One region of the Pulveribacter sp. genome, then DNA from elsewhere that is predicted to be linked to it. Evidence: predicted binding sites of a transcription regulator. Region 1 holds the regulator's gene; each other region holds the start of a gene.
What was found. Region 1 encodes FNR, which switches genes on or off when oxygen is low (the NO sensors DNR and NnrR bind a similar motif). Its sites were predicted from a motif close to TTGATNNNNATCAA; they were not measured.
Positions count from the first base shown of each region.

Region 2: a site for FNR is predicted at 3,511-3,524, ahead of RT282_RS11565 (DUF3149 domain-containing protein). Genes of this name have one in related genera too.
Region 3: a site for FNR is predicted at 1,949-1,962, ahead of RT282_RS12035 (cbb3-type cytochrome c oxidase subunit I). Genes of this name have one in related genera too.
Region 4: a site for FNR is predicted at 2,511-2,524, ahead of cyoA (ubiquinol oxidase subunit II). Genes of this name have one in related genera too.

Region 1 is NZ_DAMATK010000002.1:601,849-606,988, reverse strand. It holds gene RT282_RS09115 (branched-chain amino acid ABC transporter substrate-binding protein) at 120-1,247, shown strand; gene fnr (fumarate/nitrate reduction transcriptional regulator Fnr) at 1,372-2,115, opposite strand; gene hemN (oxygen-independent coproporphyrinogen III oxidase) at 2,290-3,672, shown strand; gene RT282_RS09100 (sulfite exporter TauE/SafE family protein) at 3,676-4,395, shown strand; gene RT282_RS09095 (HD domain-containing phosphohydrolase) at 4,524-5,140, shown strand, end outside.
Region 2 is NZ_DAMATK010000003.1:75,526-80,665, forward strand. It holds gene clpB (ATP-dependent chaperone ClpB) at 1-2,579, opposite strand, end outside; gene RT282_RS11555 (molybdenum cofactor biosynthesis protein MoaE) at 2,673-3,149, opposite strand; gene RT282_RS11560 (hypothetical protein) at 3,235-3,489, shown strand; gene RT282_RS11565 (DUF3149 domain-containing protein) at 3,654-3,803, shown strand; gene RT282_RS11570 (hypothetical protein) at 3,897-4,214, shown strand; gene RT282_RS11575 (MoaD/ThiS family protein) at 4,221-4,487, opposite strand; gene glp (gephyrin-like molybdotransferase Glp) at 4,484-5,140, opposite strand, start outside.
Region 3 is NZ_DAMATK010000003.1:172,948-178,087, reverse strand. It holds gene RT282_RS12040 (cbb3-type cytochrome c oxidase subunit II) at 1-254, opposite strand, end outside; gene RT282_RS12035 (cbb3-type cytochrome c oxidase subunit I) at 244-1,899, opposite strand; gene RT282_RS12030 (histidine kinase) at 2,090-3,121, opposite strand; gene argH (argininosuccinate lyase) at 3,183-4,643, shown strand; gene RT282_RS12020 (Bug family tripartite tricarboxylate transporter substrate binding protein) at 4,754-5,140, shown strand, end outside.
Region 4 is NZ_DAMATK010000002.1:907,077-912,216, reverse strand. It holds gene cyoB (cytochrome o ubiquinol oxidase subunit I) at 1-1,271, opposite strand, end outside; gene cyoA (ubiquinol oxidase subunit II) at 1,287-2,300, opposite strand; gene RT282_RS10550 (MFS transporter) at 2,585-3,919, shown strand; gene tolA (cell envelope integrity protein TolA) at 4,057-5,079, opposite strand; gene RT282_RS10540 (ExbD/TolR family protein) at 5,096-5,140, opposite strand, start outside.

The DNA of each region.
Region 1 (5,140 bases):
TCCCTGTGTGGTATCGGCGTGACTTTCTCGTGTTCCCTAGTGTTGCTCCAAACTGATTGCGATATGTTTCTCCGCGTTGTTAGACAACACTATTCCAGCGCTTTTTATTGGAGACACATATGCAATTGAAGTTGAAACTGACCGTGGCCGCTGCTATCGCAGCTGTTGCAGGTGTGGCCGCCGCTCAAGAAGTGGTGAAGATCGGCCACGTCGCGCCCGTATCCGGCGCGCAGGCGCACTACGGAAAGGACAACGAAAATGGCGCGCGCATGGCCATCGAGGACCTGAACAGCCAGAACCCGACGATCGGCGGCAAGAAGGTCAAGTTCGAACTGCTGGCCGAAGACGACGCAGCCGACCCCAAGCAAGGCACCGCCGCCGCCCAGAAGCTGTGCGATGCCAAGGTTGCTGGCGTGGTGGGTCACCTGAATTCCGGCACTACCATCCCCGCCGCCAAGGTGTACAACGACTGCGGCATTCCGCACGTCACCGGCGCTGCCACCAACCCGAACCTGACCAAGCCCGGCTACAAGACCACCTTCCGCATCATCGCCAACGACAACGCGCTGGGCGCTGGCTTGGCTGCCTATGCAGCCGAGACGCTGAAGCTCAAGACCGTGGCCATCGTGGACGACCGCACGGCCTATGGCCAGGGTGTGGCCAACGTGTTCAAGAAGGTGGCCGCCGAGAAGGGCATGAAGGTGGTGGACGAACAGTTCACGACCGACAAGGCGACAGACTTCATGGCCATTCTCACAGCCATCAAGTCCAAAAACCCTGATGCCATCTTCTATGGTGGCATGGACCCGCAGGCAGGCCCCATGCTGCGCCAGATGGAGCAGCTGGGCATGGCAAACGTGAAGTTCTTCGGCGGTGACGGCGTCTGCACGCAGGAAATCTCCAAACTGGCTGCCGGTGCCAAGACCCTGGGCAACGTGATCTGCGCCGAGGGTGGTGCCTCGTTGACCAAGATGCCCGGTGGTACTGCCTGGAAGGCCAGATACGATGCCAAGTATCCCAACCAGTTCCAGGTGTACAGCCCCTACACCTACGACGCGACCATGCTGCTGGCCGATGCCATGAAGCGTGCGGGCTCCTGGGATCCCAAGGTCTACATCCCTGAACTGCTCAAGTCGAACTACAAGGGTGTAACGGCCAATATCGCTTTTGAACCCAACGGCGAAATGAAGAACCCGGCCATCACCCTGTATTCGTACCCGGATGGCAAGAAGACGCCGATGAACTAAAAAAAGGGGCGAAGAAGTGGGCGGTTCTGAGAACCGTCACTTCTGCATCTTCTTAAACGAAAGGCAATGTGCGAATGGGCACATTGCCTTTTTTCATTGAAAGCGGGGAGAGCCGCTGGGCCGCTTAGTGGCTGCCTTGCTGGCTGTTGACGATGCGCTTGAGTGCTGCCGTATCCAGGATCCGTACGTGGCGCTGCTTGACCTCCACGATGCCCTCCTCGACGAACTTGGAGAACGTGCGGCTCACGGTTTCCAGTTTCAATCCGAGGTAGCTGCCGATCTCCTCGCGCGTCATGCGCAGCACCAGCTCCGACTGTGAAAATCCGCGGGTATGCAGGCGCTGCACCAGGTTCAGTAGGAAAGCTGCGAGTCGCTCTTCCGCGCGCATGCTGCCCAGCAGCAGCATGACACCATGCTCGCGCACGATCTCTCGGCTCATGATCTTGTGCACATGCTGCTGCAGTGCAGCCACTTCGCGCGACAGCTCCTCAATGCGGTCGAAAGGCATGACACAGACTTCAGCGTCTTCCAATGCCACCGCGTCGCAAGTGTGGTGATCGTTCACGATGCCGTCCAGCCCGATGATCTCGCCCGCCATCTGGAACCCGGTCACCTGGTCGCGCCCGTCTTCAGTGGCCACGCAGGTCTTGAAGAAGCCCGTGCGAATGGCAAACAGCGAAGTGAAGGGTTCTCCATTGCGGAACAAGGTGCCGCCACGCTTGACCTTGCGGCGCACGGCGACGACCTCGTCGATACGCTTGAGCTGCTGTTCGTCCAGGCCCACGGGCATGCACAGCTCGCGCAGGTTGCAGTTGGAACAGGCAACCTTGATGGAATGGAGTTGGGGGTGCGTGGAGGCCCGATTCATGGCGCTAGCTTACCTTTGAAGTAACGACGACTGCGAAAGCCGCAGAAAAGCGAAAGACATTGACTTGCGGTCAATTGTCTTTCCCCAGATGGCAGAGGCTCTTGATCGAGATCAAGGACGCGGGGGGCGTTTCTCGTGCACATTGGCTCGTACATCGCGAGGAATTTTGTCTGTATGACCGTTGTTACCACCGAGTTGTTGCGCCGCTTCGATGTTTCCGGACCTCGCTACACCTCCTATCCCACGGCTGATCGCTTCGTCGAGGCTTTTGGCGAACAAGAATATGTGCTGGCGCTGCAGCAGCGTCGGCTGGGGGCGGTGGGCAAGGCGACGCCTCTGTCGCTTTACGTCCATATCCCCTTCTGCGAGTCGCTCTGTTATTACTGTGCCTGCAACAAGATCATTACCCGCCATCCGGAACGTGCCGAGGTTTACCTGCGCTACCTGAGCCGGGAGATCGACCTGCATACGGCCCATTGCGGCGTGGGCCAGCACGTAAGTCAGCTGCACCTGGGCGGCGGCACGCCCACCTTCCTCTCCGATGACGGCCTGCGGGACCTGATGTCCATGATCCGGCGCAGCTTCACGCTGGTGCCGGGGGGCGAATACTCCATCGAGGTAGACCCGCGCACCGTGGACGAGCAACGCCTGGCGCTGCTGGCCGAACTGGGCTTCAATCGCCTGAGCTTTGGTGTGCAGGACTTCGATCCCGAGGTGCAGAAGGCCGTCCACCGCATACAGCCTGCGGAAAAGGTTTTCGCTCTTGTCGAAAGTGCCCGGCGCCTGGGTTTCGATTCGGTCAACGTGGACCTCATCTATGGCCTGCCGCGCCAGACGCCCGAGTCGTTCGAGCGTACGCTGACACAGGTCGCCCAACTACGCCCCGACCGCATTGCGCTGTATGCGTACGCCCACCTGCCGGAGCGTTTCAAGGCCCAGCGGCGCATCATCACTGCCGAGTTGCCCATGGCTTCGGCGAAGGTCTCCATGCTGGCGCAGGGCCTGGATATTTTCATGAATGCCGGTTATGTCTACGTTGGCATGGACCACTTTGCGTTGCCGGAGGACGCACTCGCCGTCGCCAAACGGCAGGGACGGCTGCATCGCAATTTTCAGGGCTACAGCACCCAGCCCGACTGCGATCTGATCGGTTTGGGGGTTTCCGCCATCGGCCGCGTGGGCGCTACCTATAGCCAAAACGTCAAGACGCTGGACGAGTACTACGACGCGATCAACCAGGGGCATCTGCCGGTGGTGCGCGGCCTCGCCCTGACAAAAGACGATTTGGTGCGTCGGGCCGTCATCATGGCGCTGATGTGCCAGGGTGAAGTGCTCTTTCAACCCATGGAAGAGTCCTGGCTGATCGATTTCCGCAGTTACTTCGAACCGGAGCTGGCACAGTTGCGCGAGATGGCCGCCCAGGGACTGGTCGAAGTCAGCGACGAGGCCGTCACGGTAACGCCGATGGGATGGTATTTCGTGCGAGGCGTGGCCATGGTGTTCGACAAATACCTTCAGGCTGACCGGAACCGAGCTCGTTTCTCGCGGATCATCTGACGGATGTTTGTATCGCTTGCCGCCACTGTTTTCTTGATGGGGTTGACGGGGGGCACGCACTGTCTGACCATGTGCGCTGCTCCCTGTGGGGCACTGACAGGAGCACGGCGGCCGCGGGCCGGAGTAGCGCCCGTACGCTGGGTGCCGCAGCGCCCGCTGGTAGCGCGCACCGCGACGTTTCATTTGGGCCGCCTGGCTGGCTATTCGGCAGCCGGCGCGATTGTGGCGCTGGCCATGGACCGCCTGGCCTGGCTGGGTCAGCACAGCACGGCCATCAAGCCTCTGTGGACATTGGCGCACGTGTTGGTGATCGCGTGGGGTCTGATGATGGTGCTACAGGCGCGACAGCCAGCCTGGATTGAGCGGGCAGGGCGCGCTGTGTGGAAGCGCGTGCAGCCATTGGTTGCGCGCCCGGGTGGCTTGTTCATTACCGGCATGGCGTGGGCGCTTCTGCCCTGTGGTCTGCTCTATACCGCGTTGCTTACGGCAGCACTGAGCGGTAGTGCGGCGCGAGGTGCACTGTGCATGCTTTTGTTCGGCCTGGCCAGCGGTGCATGGCTGGTGGGCGGCCCGCTTCTTTGGCAATGGCTGCGCAAGCGGTTCGATGGACTGCGCGACTCTTTGGGATCGCGTCTGGCGGGCCTGATCCTCTGTGTGCTCGGGGGTACAGCCCTTTGGATGGATGTGGTTCACAACCAGCCTGCACCCTGGTGTGTGACCTGATCGCGTAGCACCACTTCAGATGAAACCGAAATAGACATTTGCGGCGCGGCATGTAAGACCGCCTTTAAATGGTGATAATTCGTCACTGTCGGTGAAACAGGCACGGCGCACGCCCTGCCGCCTTGTCCGTGACTGAATCCGTCCTGATCGATATTGAAAAGCTCCGCGTGGGCATGTTTATCCAGCTCTCCGTGAACTGGATACGGCATCCTTTTGCCACCAACAGTTTTCGGATCACCACGATCGAGCAGATCCAGACCCTGCGTGGAGCAGGTATCCAGTCCGTGCGCTACGTCCCTTCCAAGAGCGTTGTGATGGAAGAAGACGCACGGCCGGATCAGGAATTGCCTGGGCTCGGGGGCAATGATGGGCTGGACAATGCCTTGCCAGTCGCACCGCAGCACGGCAATGCCGAGGTGATCGATCGGCATGCCGTCCCTCTGGACCGATGCTTTGCGCGGTATCACGAGGCCACACTGACCTATGACCGCCTAGCTGGCAGTGTGCTAGCCCAGCCGATGCATGCACGCGAACAGGCCGAAGGGCTCGTTCAATCCTGCGTGCAGGAGTTGCTCGGACAGGAACCCTGCGCCATTCGCTTGCTGACGTGCTGCGCCGACGACAGCATGGCAGCGCATGCCGTCAACGTCATGATTTTGTCGCTGCTGCTGGGACGTGTTCTTGGACAGGATACGCAGGACCTGCAACGTGTCGGCCTGGCTGCACTTCTGCACGACATCGGCAA
Region 2 (5,140 bases), on a different contig from region 1:
TGGAATACCCCTGGCTCGCGTACCGGATCGACGTCCACCGGGATCACGCTCTTGGGCGGATAACGGCCCTCCAGCAGCAGCTTGGACAGCGGGTTCTCGATGCGCTGCTGGATGGCGCGCTTGAGCGGGCGCGCACCGAACACCGGGTCGAAGCCGACCTTGGCCAGCTCTGCCATGGCCGCGGGCGAAACCTGCAGGTGCAGGTCCAGCTTGGCCAGGCGGGCCTGCAGCTGGCGCAGCTGGATGCCGGCGATGGCCTCGATGTGCTTGGCGTCCAATCCATGGAAGACCACCGTCTCGTCGATGCGGTTCAGGAATTCGGGCCGGAAGTGCGCCTTCAGCTCGCCCCAAACCGCCTCCTTGATGTCCTCGGCATCGCTGCCGACCATGGCCTGGATCAGCTGCGAGCCGATGTTGCTGGTCATGACGATGACCGTGTTCTTGAAATCCACGGTGCGGCCCTGTCCGTCCGTCAGGCGGCCATCATCCAGCACCTGCAGGAGCACGTTGAACACATCCGGGTGGGCCTTCTCGACTTCGTCCAGCAGCACCACCGAATAGGGCTTGCGGCGCACGGTCTCGGTCAGGTAGCCGCCCTCCTCATAGCCGACGTAGCCCGGCGGCGCGCCGATCAGGCGGGCCACGGAGTGCTTCTCCATGAACTCGCTCATGTCGATGCGCACCAGGTGCTCCTCGCTGTCGAACAGAAAGCCCGCCAGTGCCTTGCACAGCTCGGTCTTGCCCACGCCCGTGGGGCCCAGGAACAGGAAGCTGCCCAGCGGCCGGTTCGGGTCCGACAGGCCCGAGCGCGAGCGGCGGATGGCGTTGGCCACGGCCGAGATCGCCTCGTCCTGGCCCACCACGCGCTCGTGCAGCTTGTCCTCCATGCGCAGCAGCTTGTCTTTTTCGCCCTGCATCATCTTGGCCACGGGAATGCCGGTGGCGCGACTGACCACCTCGGCGATCTCCTCGGCGCCGACCTGGGTGCGCAGCAGCCGGTGCTTGGGGCCCTTGCCGCCACCGGCCTCGCTGTCCTGCGCCTCTTTCAGGCGCTTTTCCAGCTCGGGCAGCTTGCCGTATTGCAGCTCGGCGACCTTGTTGAAATCGCCCTTGCGCTTCAGGTCCTCGATCTGGATGCGGATGGCGTCCACGTCCTTGCGGATCTGCTCGCTACCCTGGGCGCTGGCCTTCTCGGCCTTCCAGACCTCTTCCAGGTCGGCATATTCGCGCTCCAGGCTGGACAGCTCTTCCTCGATCAGCTGCAGACGCTTTTGCGAGGCCTCGTCGGTCTCCTTTTTCACCGCCTCGCGCTCGATCTTGAGCTGGATCATGCGTCGCTCCAGCCGGTCCAGCGCCTCGGGCTTGGAGTCGATCTCGATCTTGATCTTGGCCGCGGCCTCATCGATCAGGTCGATGGCCTTGTCGGGCAAAAAGCGGTCGGTGATGTAGCGCTGGGAGAGCTCGGCCGCGGCCACGATGGCCGGGTCGGTGATGTCCACGCCGTGGTGCGCCTCGTAGCGCACCTGCAGGCCGCGCAGGATGGCGATGGTGTCCTCCACGCTGGGCTCTTCCACCAGCACCTTCTGGAAGCGCCGCTCCAGCGCCGCGTCCTTCTCGATGTACTTGCGGTACTCGTCCAGCGTGGTCGCGCCGATGCAGTGCAGCTCGCCGCGCGCCAGGGCGGGCTTGAGCATGTTGCCCGCGTCCATGGCGCCTTCGGCCTTGCCGGCACCGACCATGGTGTGGATCTCGTCGATGAACAGGATGACGCGGCCTTCCTCGTGCGCCACTTCCTTGAGCACGGATTTCAGGCGCTCCTCGAACTCGCCCCGGTACTTGGCGCCGGCCAGCAGGCCCGCCATGTCCAGCACCAGCACACGCTTGTTCTTCAGCGTCTCGGGCACTTCGCCGGCCAGGATGCGCTGGGCCAGGCCTTCGACGATGGCCGTCTTGCCCACGCCGGGCTCGCCGATCAGCACGGGGTTGTTCTTGCTGCGCCGCTGCAGCACCTGGATGGTGCGGCGGATCTCCTCGTCGCGGCCGATGACCGGGTCCAGCTTGCCGGCGCGGGCGCGCTCGGTCAGGTCCAGCGTGTATTTCTTCAGCGCCTCGCGTTGGCCTTCCGCTTCGGGGCTGTCGACCTTCTGGCCGCCACGCACAGCGGCGATCGCCGCCTCCAGCGCCTTGCGGCTCAGGCCGTTGGCACGGGCGATGTCGCCGGCCTCGCCCTTGCTGTCCACCAGCGCCAGCAGGAACAGCTCGCTGGCGACGAACTGGTCGCCGCGCTGGATGGCCTCGCGCTCGGTGGCCTGCAGCACGCGGCCCAGCTCGGGGCTGGCCTGCACCTGGTCATGGCCCTGCACCTGCGGCAGGCGCTTGATGGCGGATTCGGCCGCGCCCAGCAGGCCATTGACGTTGGCGCCGGCGCGCTCCAGCAGCGAGCGCGGGCCCTCGTCCTGGCGCAGCATGGCCGCCAGCAGGTGGGTGGGTTCGATATAGGCGTTGTCATGCCCCAGCGCAATGGACTGGGCATCGGACAGCGCTTCCTGGAACTTGGTGGTGAATTTGTCGAGACGCATGGTGATGAAACCTCCAACTCCTCGCTAGCTGCGGCTTTCCCGCCGGCTTTCAAGAAGAAAAAAAGCCGCGGCACCTGCGCCGCCGCCGCGCCTTCAGCCCGCCATGGGCGCCGCGCGTATGCCCCAGCGGGCCAGCGCCGCGTCGTCGCTCTCGCGCGCATCCACCCAGCGGGCGCCGGCGGGCGTCTGCTCTTTCTTCCAGAACGGGGCCTGGGTCTTCAGGTAGTCCATGAGGAATTCGCAGGCCGAAAAGCTCTCGCCCCGGTGCGCCGACGTGACGGCCACCAGCACGATCTGCTCGTGCGGGGCCAGTAGGCCCACACGGTGAATCACGCGCACCCCGTACAGGTCGAAGCGCGCCAGGGCCTCGTCCACCATGGCTTCGATGGACTTCTCGGTCATGCCGGGGTAGTGCTCCAGCTCCATGGAGGCGACATGCGCGCCCTCGCTGCGCTCGCGCACCGTGCCGACGAAGCAGCATACGGCGCCTACCCGGCCGTCGCCCGCGCGCAGGGCCGCCAGCTCGGCGGAAACGTCAAAGTCCTGGGTCTGGATGGAAACGCGTGACATAAACGAGGAACAAGAGAAGGAGGAAACGTCCGACCAAAGGGGTTTGCTACATTGCCCGGCACTGTAACCCCACCCCCATCGCTCCATGGCCCAGCAGGCAATCAGCACCGTTGATTACACCCTCTACCCCTCGCCGCGCAACCTGCACCGCACGGTCTTCGTCCACCACACCTTCGTGCCCCACCCCTACGCGCTGATCGACCTGGACAGCTTCGCCCTGACCGGGCGCTGGAGCCTGTTTGCCGCGCACCGCAAGGCCGACGGCAAGATGGGCCAGCTGGTCACCTTCGAGCTGGAGGGCGACTGCGCGCTGTTCGAACGGCAGTTCCGCCCCGATTGAAACCATGGCAGCGTTGCAGGATTGATGCAGCGCAAACCCGGCCGCGCCGCCCGCCGACCGGGGTGCAGGCCTTGACCTGGCGCAAGACCTCGGCAGCACCCCTCGCCTTCAATGGAGGTGTTCACACCCATCCATAACGAACGACGAGGAAGGAAAAAAGCCCCATGCGATTGCTGCAAGAACTCTTCACCACCGATGTCGGCCTGTTCTCGGCCGCAGGCATCGCCTTCATGCTGGGCATGGGGGTGTTCTTCCTGCGCCTGTTCACGCGCAACGACGCGCCCGCCGCCAAGGACGTACCGCACCAGCGCTGACCGCGCACGCCTTCGTGTGCCAGGGGCGCCCGGCTGCCATGCCGGGCGCCCCTTTGCCTTTCATGGCCCGGCGCGCGGACCACAATGGCGGCCATGCATGACGACGACGCCAACCAGATCCTGGTCCCGCCCTCCTTCACCGCCGTGTACAGCGATGCCCGCGGGCGGCTGACCGAGCGCATGGACAGGGTGCGCCAGCGCTACGAGCTGTGCGAGGACCTGGCCAGCCACCTGGTGGAGCAGGCGCAGCTGCTCTACCACCGCGAGGGTGCATCGGAAGAAGGCGTGCTGGCCGCCATCCACGCCGGCCTGAGCGCGGCGGAGTCGGGCGTGACGGCGCCCGAGGCGCGCTGGATCACGTTGCGCCTGGCCGAGCTGCTGGCCTGGCGCAGCCCGGCGCTGCCAGAATAAGAGCCTTCAGCCGCCCGTGACGGGCGGGAAGAAAGCCGCCTCGGCGCCCGCCGGCAGCGCATCGGCATCCTGCGCCATGTCCTGGTTCAGCGCCATGCGCACGGCGCGCCCACGCGCCAGGCAGCCGGCCCAGGGCTCTCCCCGGGCGATCAGCTCGTCGCGCAGGGCGCCCAGCGTGGCGGCGCCGGTCTGCAGCGTCTCCTGGCCGGTGCCCACCGCCTCGCGGATGGAGGCGAAGTAGCGCACGGTGATGGTCTTCTTCACGGCGGTCATAGCAGTTCGGCAAACGGAATGAAGCGCACGGTGTCGCCGGGCGCGATGGTCTGGCCGGGCGCCACGTCCACCAGGCCGTCGCCCCAGACGGTGGAGGTGAGCACGCCCGAACCCTGGTTGGCATAGCGCTCCAGCCGGCCTTCGGCGTTCAGGCGCACGCGCAAGAATTCACGGCGTTTATCGGCCCTGGGCCAGGTAAATGCTGCGGTGGCAGCTATCGTTTTCGGAGCAACATCGTGCATTCCCTGCAGCCGCAGCAGGAAGGGACGCACCAGCACGGCGAAGGTGACGAGGCTGGAGACCGGATTGCCCGGCAGGCCGATGAAATGCGCGCCGCCCACCCGGCCGTAGGCGAAGGGCTTGCCCGGCTTCATGGCGATCAGCCACAGGTCCAGCGAGCCCAGACTTTGCACCGCCGGCTTGACGTGGTCTTCCTCGCCCACGGACACCCCGCCGCTGGTCAGGATCAGGTCGTGCCCGGCGGCGGCCTGGCGCAGCGCGTCGACGGTGGCCTCCAGCCGGTCGGGGACTATTCCTAAATCCGTCACCTCGCAGCCCAAGCGCTGCAGCATGGCGCGCAGCACGAAGCGGTTGCTGTTGTAGATACTGCCCGGCTTCATCTGCGCCGGCGGCACCTGGCCGGGCATGACCAG
Region 3 (5,140 bases), on a different contig from region 1:
GGCACGGTGGCGCGGCCCCAGCCGCGCTCGGCATCGGGGCCGAAGCTCTTGTCGCGCGGCTGCTGGGTGTGGCAGTACACGCAGCCGTTGGCGATGTAGACGGCGCGCCCGCGCAGCTCGGCGCTGGTATAGGGCTTGAGTCCTTCGGGCGGCGGCACGTCGCGCACCTGGATGTAGGGCAGCACCACCAGGGCAGCGGTGGCCAGGCCCAGGGTGACCATGGCGCCCGCGGTCAGCTTGACTTCATTTTCCATGGGCCACCTCCAGCGTGTGGGCGCCCGCGCGGAACAGCGCGGCGCCGGTGCGCGCCGGCCCGAAGCGCAGCGCCATGGCCATGAAGTGGCCGACGAAGATGATCTGGCTGGCCACCATCAGCGCGCCGCCCAGGCTGCGCGACTTGAGCCAGGGCAGGGTGACGGCCACAGAATCCATGAAGGGGCGGCTGGCATCCAGCATGTATTCGCCCTGCAGCCAGCCGCCAATGGAAAGGCCGACGAAGTAGATCAGGATGCCCACGGCCGCCAGCCAGAACTGCAGCGTGATCAGGCGCGGGTAGGGCCATTCCCAGTGCAGCACGCGCGGCATCATGAAATAGATGGCGCCGAACAGCACCATGGTCACGAAGCCGTAAGCGCCCAGGTGGGCGTGGGCCACCGTGAAGTGGGTGAAGTGCGTGACCTGGTTGATGGAGCGCAGCGCCTCGAACGAGCCCTGCACCGACGACAGCATGTACATCAGCCCGCCGAACATCATGAAGCGCAGCGTGGGCGAGCGCAGCGCCAGATGCATGCGGCCCCGCATGGTGCCGGCCATGTTGATGGAAAACGCCGCCACCGGAATGATCATCATCATGCTCTGCACGATGGACAGGGTGATCAGCCAGCCCGGCACCGGCCCGCCCACCAGGTGGTGGCCGCCCACCTGGGCGTAGAAGAAGGCCAGTGTCCAAAAGCCCAGGATGGACAGGTTGTACGAGCGCACCGGCCGGGCGATGACCTTGGGCAGGAAGTAGTAGATGGCGCCCACGCTCACAGGGGTGAACCACAGGCCCAGCACGTTGTGGCCGTACCACCAGTTCATGGTCGCCTGCTGCACGCCGAAGTGCACGCCCGGGAGCTTGGCCACCAGGAACAGCAGCGTGATCCACAGCAGGGCCGCGACGTGGTACCAGACGGTGACGTACAGCGACTCGACCCTGCGGTTGACCAGCGTGTACAGCACTGGCCCGATGATGCAGACCATGCCGGCCACGATGAACAGGCCGATCTGCCAGGGCATCTCCAGGTATTCCATGCCGTCCGTCCAGCCGGCGCCGATGGCGCCGATGCCGCTGGCAATCGCCACGTTGATGAGCGCGCCGCCCAGCATGACCCACATGGCGCCCATCAGCGGCGTGCGCACTAGGCGCGGCAGCAGCCAGACGATGACGCCCAGCGAGGCGTTGGTGATCCAGCCGTAGAGCACGGCCGTCAGGTGCACGGTGCGGATACGCCCGAAGGTCATCCAGGCCTCGCTGACCAGCCAGTCGGGCATGTGCAGCTTCAGCGAAGCGGTCAGGCCCGCCACCGAGCCCAGCACCAGCCACAGGCAGGCGAAGGCGATGAACATGAACACCGGAAAGGCGCTGGAGCGGTCGGCCTCGATGCGCTGGGCGATCTCCTGCTCGTCGGGCGCGTGCAGCGTGTCGCCGGGCTCGACGGCCGCGGCCTGCAGCTGGGCGCGGTGGCCAGCGTGCAGGGCGGGATCGTCCACCTTGCCGATCTCGCCCTTGGCGAAGATGACCGAAGCGGCCCTGGGGTTCTCCATCAGCAGGCCCTTGCGCATCGACCAGATGAACACGAACAGTCCAATGATCGACAGCAAGAAGGCCCCCAGCAGGCTCATGACGGCACTGTCCATGGCGGTTTCCTCGTGGTGTGGGGTGGCGCGTGCCGGGCGTCAGAGGTGTTTGATGCACCGCAATCAGGGAGAGGCGCCCCCGTGCTATGCATGGCGGCCGGATTGTAAGGTTCACGTTACATGAAATTTTTCGGCAAGGGCACAAGTCCATGTCAAGGCTGATGCCACTCGGCCGTGGAAGAGTGCGTTCTCAGGCTGCCGGCAGGGCGATGCGCACGTGGTACAGGCCGCCTTGCGGGCCGGCGCGGAAGTCGCAGTCCACGTCGTGCAGCAGGCGCAGGCGGTCTCGCACGTTGGCCAGGGCGATGCCGTGGCCGCGCGGGCCGTCCTGCGCGGTGGCATCCGCGCCGGCCGGCAGGGTGTTGGTGATGGTCAGCACCACCCGGCCGCCGCGCAGCTCGGTGGCGATGCGCAGCTTGGTCGTGCCGCGCACGCTGGGCTCCACGCCGTGCTTGACGGCGTTTTCCACCAGCGGCTGCAGCAGCAGCGGCGGCACGCGCGCGCCGCCCGCGCGCTCGTCCAGCACCCACTGCACGCGCATGCGCTCGCCAAAGCGCACCTGCTCGATGTCCAGGTACTTGCGCGCCAGTTCCACCTCTTCGTGCAGCGTCACGGCCTCGCCCTGCTCGACCAGGGCGTGGCGGAACAGGTCGCTCAGGTCTTCCAGCAGCGCCTCGGCGCGCGCCGGCTCATCGCGCACCAGGGTGATGGCGCTGTTGAGCGTGTTGAACAGGAAGTGCGGACGGATGCGCGCCTGCAGCTCCGTCAGCCGCGCCGTGGTGGCCGCAGGCAGGCGGGCGCGGGCGCGCAGCGCCAGGGCGGCCACGAGCAGCGCTGCCAGCAGCGCCCCTGTGGCCGCGCCGGCCAGCCAGGGGGGGGACAGCTGCATGGCCGGGTCGGCCAGCGCCAGCAGGGCGCAGGCGCCCAGGCCGGCCAGCGCGCCCAGCAGCACGCCCGCGCCGTACTGCAGCGTGGCCGGCAGGCCGGCCAGGGCGCGGCCGGCGGCGCAGGCCGTCAGCAGCCAGGCCAGCGTGGCCGGCAGGGCCACGCCGGTCAACAGCGCCAGCCGCGCCATCCAGTCGGCCAGGCCGCCCGGGCCGAACAGGGCGCCCACGCCCAGCACCAGCTGCACGAACAGCACGGCGCGCAGCACCACGCCGACGTGGCAGGCGTCGAAGGCAGGGGCAGGAGCGGGGGTCGATAAAATTTGCGGCTTTTGCATTTGTCATGCCACCGTGGCATCCGGGCAGCCGGGGCCGCGCCTTCACCGGATTATTGCCCCCATGCCCTCTGACGCGACCACGCCCCAGCCCTCCCACGACCAGCTCGCCACCAAGGCCCAGGCCTGGTCGGCGCTCTTCGAGGAGCCGATGAGCGACCTGGTCAAGCGCTACACCTCCAGCGTGTTCTTCGACAAGCGCCTGTGGCAGGCCGACATCGCCGGCAGCCTGGCGCACGCCGAGATGCTGGCTGCGCAGGGCATCATCTCCGGCGCCGACCACGACGCCATCGTGCGCGGCATGGCCACCATCACGCAGGAGATCGAGTCCGGCGCCTTCGACTGGAAGCTGGACCTGGAAGACGTGCACCTGAACATCGAGGCGCGCCTGACTCAGCTGGCCGGCGACGCCGGCAAACGTCTGCACACCGGCCGCAGCCGCAACGACCAGGTGGCCACCGACGTGCGCCTGTGGCTGCGCGGCGAGATCGACCTGATCGACGGCCTGCTGACCGAGCTGCAGCGCGCCCTGGTCGAGGTGGCCGAGAAGAACGTCGAGGTCATCCTGCCCGGCTTCACCCACCTGCAGGTGGCCCAGCCCGTGAGCTTCGCCCACCACCTGCTGGCCTATGTGGAGATGTTCTCGCGCGACCAGGAGCGCATGCGCGATGCGCGCCGCCGCGTGAACGTGCTGCCGCTGGGCAGCGCGGCGCTGGCCGGCACCACCTACCCGCTGGACCGCGAGCGCGTTGCGCGCACCCTGGGCATGGACGGCGTCTGCCAAAACAGCCTGGACGGCGTGAGCGACCGCGACTTCGCCATCGAGTTCACGGCCGCCGCCAGCCTGTGCATGGTGCACGTGAGCCGCCTGTCCGAGGAGCTGATCATCTGGATGAGCCAGAACTTCGGCTTCATCCGCATCGCCGACCGCTTCACCACTGGCTCGTCGATCATGCCGCAGAAGAAGAACCCCGACGTGCCCGAGCTGGCGCGCGGCAAGACCGGCCGCGTGGTCGGCCACCTGATGGGCCTGATCACGCTAATGAAGGGCCAGCCCCTGGCCTACAACAAGGACAACCAGGAGGACAAGGAGCCGTTGTTCGACACCGTGGATACGCTGAAGGACACGCTGCGCATCTTTGCCGAGATGATCGGCGGGCAGGCCAACGCGGCGGGCGTGAAGGAAGGCGGCATCACCGTGAATGCGCAGGCCATGCGCGCCGCCGCGCAAAAGGGCTACGCCACCGCCACCGACCTGGCCGACTACCTGGTCAAGAAGGGCTTGCCCTTCCGCGACGCGCACGAGACTGTGGCCCACGCCGTCAAGGCCGCCGTGGCGCAGGGCGTGGACCTGTCGGAGCTGCCGCTGGCCGTGCTGCAGGGCTTTCACCCGGCCATCGAGCAGGACGTGTTCGAGGCCCTCAGCCTGGAAGGCTCGCTGGGTGCGCGCAACACCCTGGGCGGCACGGCGCCGGCCCAGGTGCTCGTGCAGCTGGCGCGCCACCAGGCGCGGCTGGCGGGCTGATGAAGCATCAAAAACAATAGCTGCCAGCGCTTGCCCCATAAGGGTTTGAGGCCGATTTGACTCACAATTCGGCCCGGCCCCGATTTCCCTCCACCACCCGGAACCCCGCCATGACCGTGACCCGACGCCGCCTCCTCGCCCGCGCCGCCGCCGCCAGCGCCCTGCCTGCCCTGCTGCCCGCCTGGGCCCAGGGCCCGGGCGCCAAGACGCTGCGCATCCTGGTCGGCTTTCCCCCCGGCGGCGGCACCGACGTGGTGGCGCGGCTGCTGGCCGACAAGCTGCGCGAGCAGCTGGGCATGACCGTGGTGGTGGAAAACCGCCCCGGCGCCGGCGGGCAGATCGCGGCCCTGGCGCTCAAGGCCGCGCCGGCCGACGGCAGCGTGCTGTTCCTGACGCACGACCACACCATCTCCATCCTGCCGCAGGTGGTGAAGAACGCCGGCTTCGACCCCGCGCAGGACTTCGTCTCCGCCGGCGGCTTTGCCACCTTCGTCAAC
Region 4 (5,140 bases), 310 kb from region 1:
AACAGCGAGTTGTGCAGCACGAAGTCCGCCGGCGGCACGGCCAGCAGCACGCCCGTCATGCCGCCGATGGCGAAGGTGCACATGAAGCCGATGGTCCACAGCATGGGCACCGTGAAGCGGATGCGGCCCTTGTACATGGTGAACAGCCAGTTGAAGATCTTGGCGCCCGTCGGGATCGAGATGATCATCGTCGTGATGCCGAAGAAGGTGTTCACCGTGGCGCCCGAGCCCATGGTGAAGAAGTGGTGCAGCCACACCAGGTACGACAGCAGCGTGATGACCACGGTGGCGTAGACCATGGAGGTGTAGCCGAACAGGCGCTTGCGCGTGAACGTGGGCACGATCTCGGAGAACACGCCGAAGGCCGGCAGCACCAGGATGTAGACCTCCGGGTGGCCCCAGATCCAGATCAGGTTCACGTACAGCATGGAGTTGCCCCCCAGGTCGTTCGTGAAGAAGTTGGTGCCCAGGTAGCGGTCCAGGCTCATCAGCACCAGGGCGGCCGTCAGCACCGGGAAGGACGCCACGATCAGCGCGTTGGTGCACAGGGCCGTCCAGGTGAAGATGGGCATCTTCATGAGCGTCATGCCCGGCGCGCGCATCTTGACGATGGTGACGATCAGGTTGATGCCCGACAGCGTCGTGCCCACCCCCGCCACCTGCAGGCCCCAGATGTAGTAGTCCAGCCCCACGCCGGGGCTTTGCGCCCCGAGGTTGGACAGCGCCAGCCAGCCGGAGGTGGAGAACTCGCCCAGGAACAGCGACACCATGATCAGCACGGCGCCGCCGGTGGTCATCCAGAAGCTGAAGTTGTTCAGGAACGGGAAGGATACGTCGCGCGCGCCGATCTGCAGCGGCACCAGGTAGTTCATCAGCCCGGTGACGAAGGGCATGGCCACGAAGAAGATCATGATCACGCCGTGGGCGGTGAAGATCTGGTCGTAGTGGTGTGGCGGCAGGTAGCCCATGCTCTCGCCGAAGGCCATGGACTGCTGCAGCCGCATCATGACCGCGTCGGCGAAGCCGCGCAGGAACATGACCAGGCCGAGGATCATGTACATGATGCCGATCTTCTTGTGGTCGATGGAGCAGATCCAGTCGCGCCACAGCGGTGTCCACAGGCGGTACTTGCTCAGGCCGGCCAGCACCACCAGGCCGCCCAGCACCACGGCGATGAAGGTCCACAGCAGGATGGGCTCGTGCACCATGGGGATGGAATCCCACGTGATGCGGCCCAGCAGCCAGTGGTTGGGAGTCATTTGTTCAGGCATGTCGAATCTCGGGGGTCAGGGTGCGTCGCTGGCGCGCAGGCCGAGCGCGGCGACGATCTGCGGCGCATCGGCCGGGGTGCACATGTCGCGCGGCAGGCCGGCGGCGGCGCGCGCGTCCATGGCCATCTGCTCGTGCATGCAGGTGCGGCCGTCCTCCACGCAGCGGTTCAGGATGCGGTCGTACAGCCCGCCCTGCACGCTGGCAAAGCGCTGCACAGGGTCGCGCTCGCTGGGCTGGGCCAGCTGCAGGTAGCTGGCCTGGTCCAGCGCCTTGCCCTCGGCGCGGGCCTTGTCCACCCACTGAGCGAAGCCCTCGTCCGACAGGCCGTGGAACTTGAACGTCATGCCCGAGAAGCCCGGGCCGCTGTAATGCGAGGCCAGGCCGTGGAACACGCCCGGCTGGTTGATGACGGCGTTCAGCTCGGTCTGCATGCCGGGCATGGCGTAGATCATCCCCGCCAGGTCGGGCACGTAGAAGGCGTTCATGGTCGAGGTGGCCGTCAGCTTGAACAGGATGGGCCGGTCCACCGGCGCGGCCAGCTCGTTCACGGTGGCGATGCCCTGCTCGGGGTAGAGGAACAGCCACTTCCAGTCCATGGCCACCACCTGCACCTCCAGCGGCTTGACGCCTGCGGGCAGCGGGCGCTGGGCGTCGATGCGGTCCAGCGGGCGGTAGGGGTCGAGCTTGTGCGTGCCGATCCAGGTCAGCGCCCCCAGGGCGATGATGATCATCAGGGGCACGGTCCAGATGATCAGCTCCAGCGTGGTGGAGTGGTGCCAGTCGGGCTCGTAGGCGGCGTCCTGGTTGCTGTGGCGGTACTTCCAGGCGAACAGCAGGATGAGGATGATGACCGGCACGATGATGATCAGCATCAGCAGCGTGGCGGTGACGACGAGGTTGCCCTGCTGGGCGGCCACGTCGCCGGCCGGGTTGAGCACGACGGCCTTGCTGCAGCCGGCCAGCAGCAGGCTGGCCAGCGCGGCCGCCGGCCAAGCCAGCCGTCGGGGTGTTGGAGTGTGAACGGGCATGCGGGAAAACGCGGATTACGGAACTCCCGGCAATGTAATACTGCTAGCGCGTTTGTCGATTGGACATTTTGTCCAGGGTCAATGTAGGACGCTCCGCGCAAGAGGAAAAAGCCTGATGTTGATGCAGGACAAGGCGAAATGCGGGTTTCTCCGGCCATGCAAAGAGCGCCTGTTCGCTTGTTGGCGCCCCCTGGCGGGTGTAGAACGCACTTGAGGCGGATCAAGGGGCGCCCGGGCGCCCGGCCGCAACCGCCATGCAGGCAGTCAGAAGGAGCGTTTCGTCTATGAGCAGCAGCAGTTCGATGGCATTGCCCGTCTACGGGCACGAGAGCGAGGCCTCGCTGGCCCGGGCCCACACCGACGAGGACGTGACCCCCTCCGAGATCGCGGTCGGCGTGATCATCGGGCGCTCGTCCGAGTACTTTGATTTCTTCGTCTTCGGCATTGCCTGCGTGCTGGTGTTTCCGCAGCTGCTGTTTCCCTTCTTGTCGCCGCTGGCGGGCACGCTGGCGGCGTTCGCCATCTTCTCGCTGGCCTTCATCGCGCGGCCCTTCGGCACGGCGCTGTTCATGGCCGTGCAGCGGCGCTGGGGGCGCGGCACCAAGCTGACGCTGGCGCTGTTCCTGCTGGGCAGCAGCACGGTCAGCATGGCCCTGCTGCCCGGCTACGAGACGGCCGGCGTGGCCGCCATCGCCGCGCTCATCGTGCTGCGCATCGGCCAGGGCGTGGCTCTGGGCGGCTCGTGGGACGGCCTACCGTCCCTGCTGGCCATGGCGGCCCCGAAGGAGCGCCGCGGCTGGTACGCCATGGTGGGCCAGCTGGGCGCGCCCGCGGGCTTCGTGCTGGCGGCCTCGCTGTTCGCCTACCTGTACGGGCAGCTGACCAGCGAGGAATTCCTGGCCTGGGGCTGGCGCTACCCGTTCTGCGTGGCCTTCGCCATCAACGTGGTGGCCCTCTTTGCCCGCCTGCGCCTGGTGGTAGGCCAGTCCTACGCCGAGCTGCTGGAGGAGAAAGAGCTGGAGCCCATCGGCGCCGCACAGCTCATGCGCGAGGAGGGCGGCAACGTCTTCCTGGGCGCCTTTGCCGCGCTGGCCAGCTTTGCGCTGTTCCACGTGGTGACCATCTTCCCGCTGTCGTGGATCTCGCTGTACTCCGAGCGCAGCATGACCGAGGTGCTGGGCGTGCAGATCGCCGGCGCCTTCCTGGCGGCCTGCGCCGTGATGCTGTCGGGCCGGCTGGCCGACCGCATCGGCCGGCGCAACCTGCTGGGCGGCATGGCGGTGCTGATCGGCCTGTTCAGCCTGGCCGCGCCCTGGCTGCTGGACGGCAGCGTGGCGGGCAGCAACACCTTCCTGCTGCTGGGCTTCGTGCTGCTGGGGCTGTCGTACGGCCAGTCGGCCGGCACGGTGACGGCCAATTTCTCGTCGCACTACCGCTACACCGGCGCGGCGCTGTCGTCGGACCTGGCCTGGCTGTTCGGCGCGGCCTTCGCGCCGCTGGTGGCGCTGGGGCTGTCGGCGCGCTTCGGGCTGGGGGCGGTGTCGCTGTACCTGCTGTCGGGCGTGGTCTGCACGCTGGCGGCGCTGCGCATCAACCGGCTGATCGAGCAGCGCAGCTGAAACTCCGGGCGCCGCTGGGTGCTCTTAAAAGAATAGCTGCCAGCGCTTGAGCTGCGCGGGTTTGCGATAGAAAACCATCGCAAACCCTTGCAAATCAAGCGCTGGCAGCTCTTTTTTTGCTAGCGCGCCCCGGCGTCTCAGTCCTTGGGCCGGAAGCCGATGACCAGCGAGGAGGGCACGCGCCCGTCCACGTCGCGCGGCAGGGTCTCGGTCTTGTGCAGGGCGCGCACCACGGCCTCGTCCCACGACTTGTTGCCGCTGGACTGCACAACGCGCACGCCGACGATGGTGCCGTCCGGCGCGGCGCGCACCTCGACCTCGGCGCGCGGGTTGCCCGCCACCGCGTCGGGGTAGACGATGTTGGGCCGCACCTTGGCCGCCACCTTGCCGCCGTAGCTGCCCGACGGCCCGCTGCTGCGCTGCGCGGTGCCGGTGGCGGTCTCGCCGCCGGTGGCGCCGGCCAGGCCGGCGATGCGGCGCAGCTGCTCCTGGCGCAGCTCTTCGGCGCGCTTTTCTTCAGCCTCGGCGCGGCGCTTGTCGTCGGCGGCCTTTTTCTTCTTTTCCTGCTCGGCGCGGGCCTGCTTTTCCTTCTCGGCCTTCTCGGCTTTTTCACGCTCGGCTTTTTCGCGTTCCGCCTTCTCGCGCTCGGTCTTCTCCCGCTCGGCCTTTTGCTGGGCCGCGCGCTCCTTCTTTTCCTGCTCCAGCCGCTCGCGACGCTCCTCTTCCTTGCGCTCGCGTTCACGCTTCTCGCGCTCGGCGATCTGCTGCTGGCGCTTCTTCTCTTCCTCGGCGCGCTTTTTCTCGCGCTCCAGGGCGATGTCGGCCTCGCGCGGCTCGGCCACCTTGGGCGGTGGCGGGGCCGGCGGCGGTGCCGGGGTGGGGGCTGGCGCCGGTGTTGGAGCCGGAGCCGGTGTTGGAGCCGGAGCCGGGGGTGGCGGAGGGGGTGGCGGTGGCGCCACCGCGCGTGGCGCGGCCTGCTGGGGCACGGCGGACCACAGCTCGGCCTCGACGGCCGGGGCATCGTCGCTGGCCTTCCAGTGCACACCCCAGGTCAGTGCGCCGATGAGCGCCAGGTGCGCCAGCACCGCCAGCGCGACGGCGCGCGAGCGCCCGGGCGGGCGCGGCGGGGCGAACTGGTCGCGGTCGTTGGTGGCCTGCATGCGGGGCGTCAGCGGGTCAACCACCGCTCTTGACCGCCAGGGCCACGCGCGCCACGCCGGC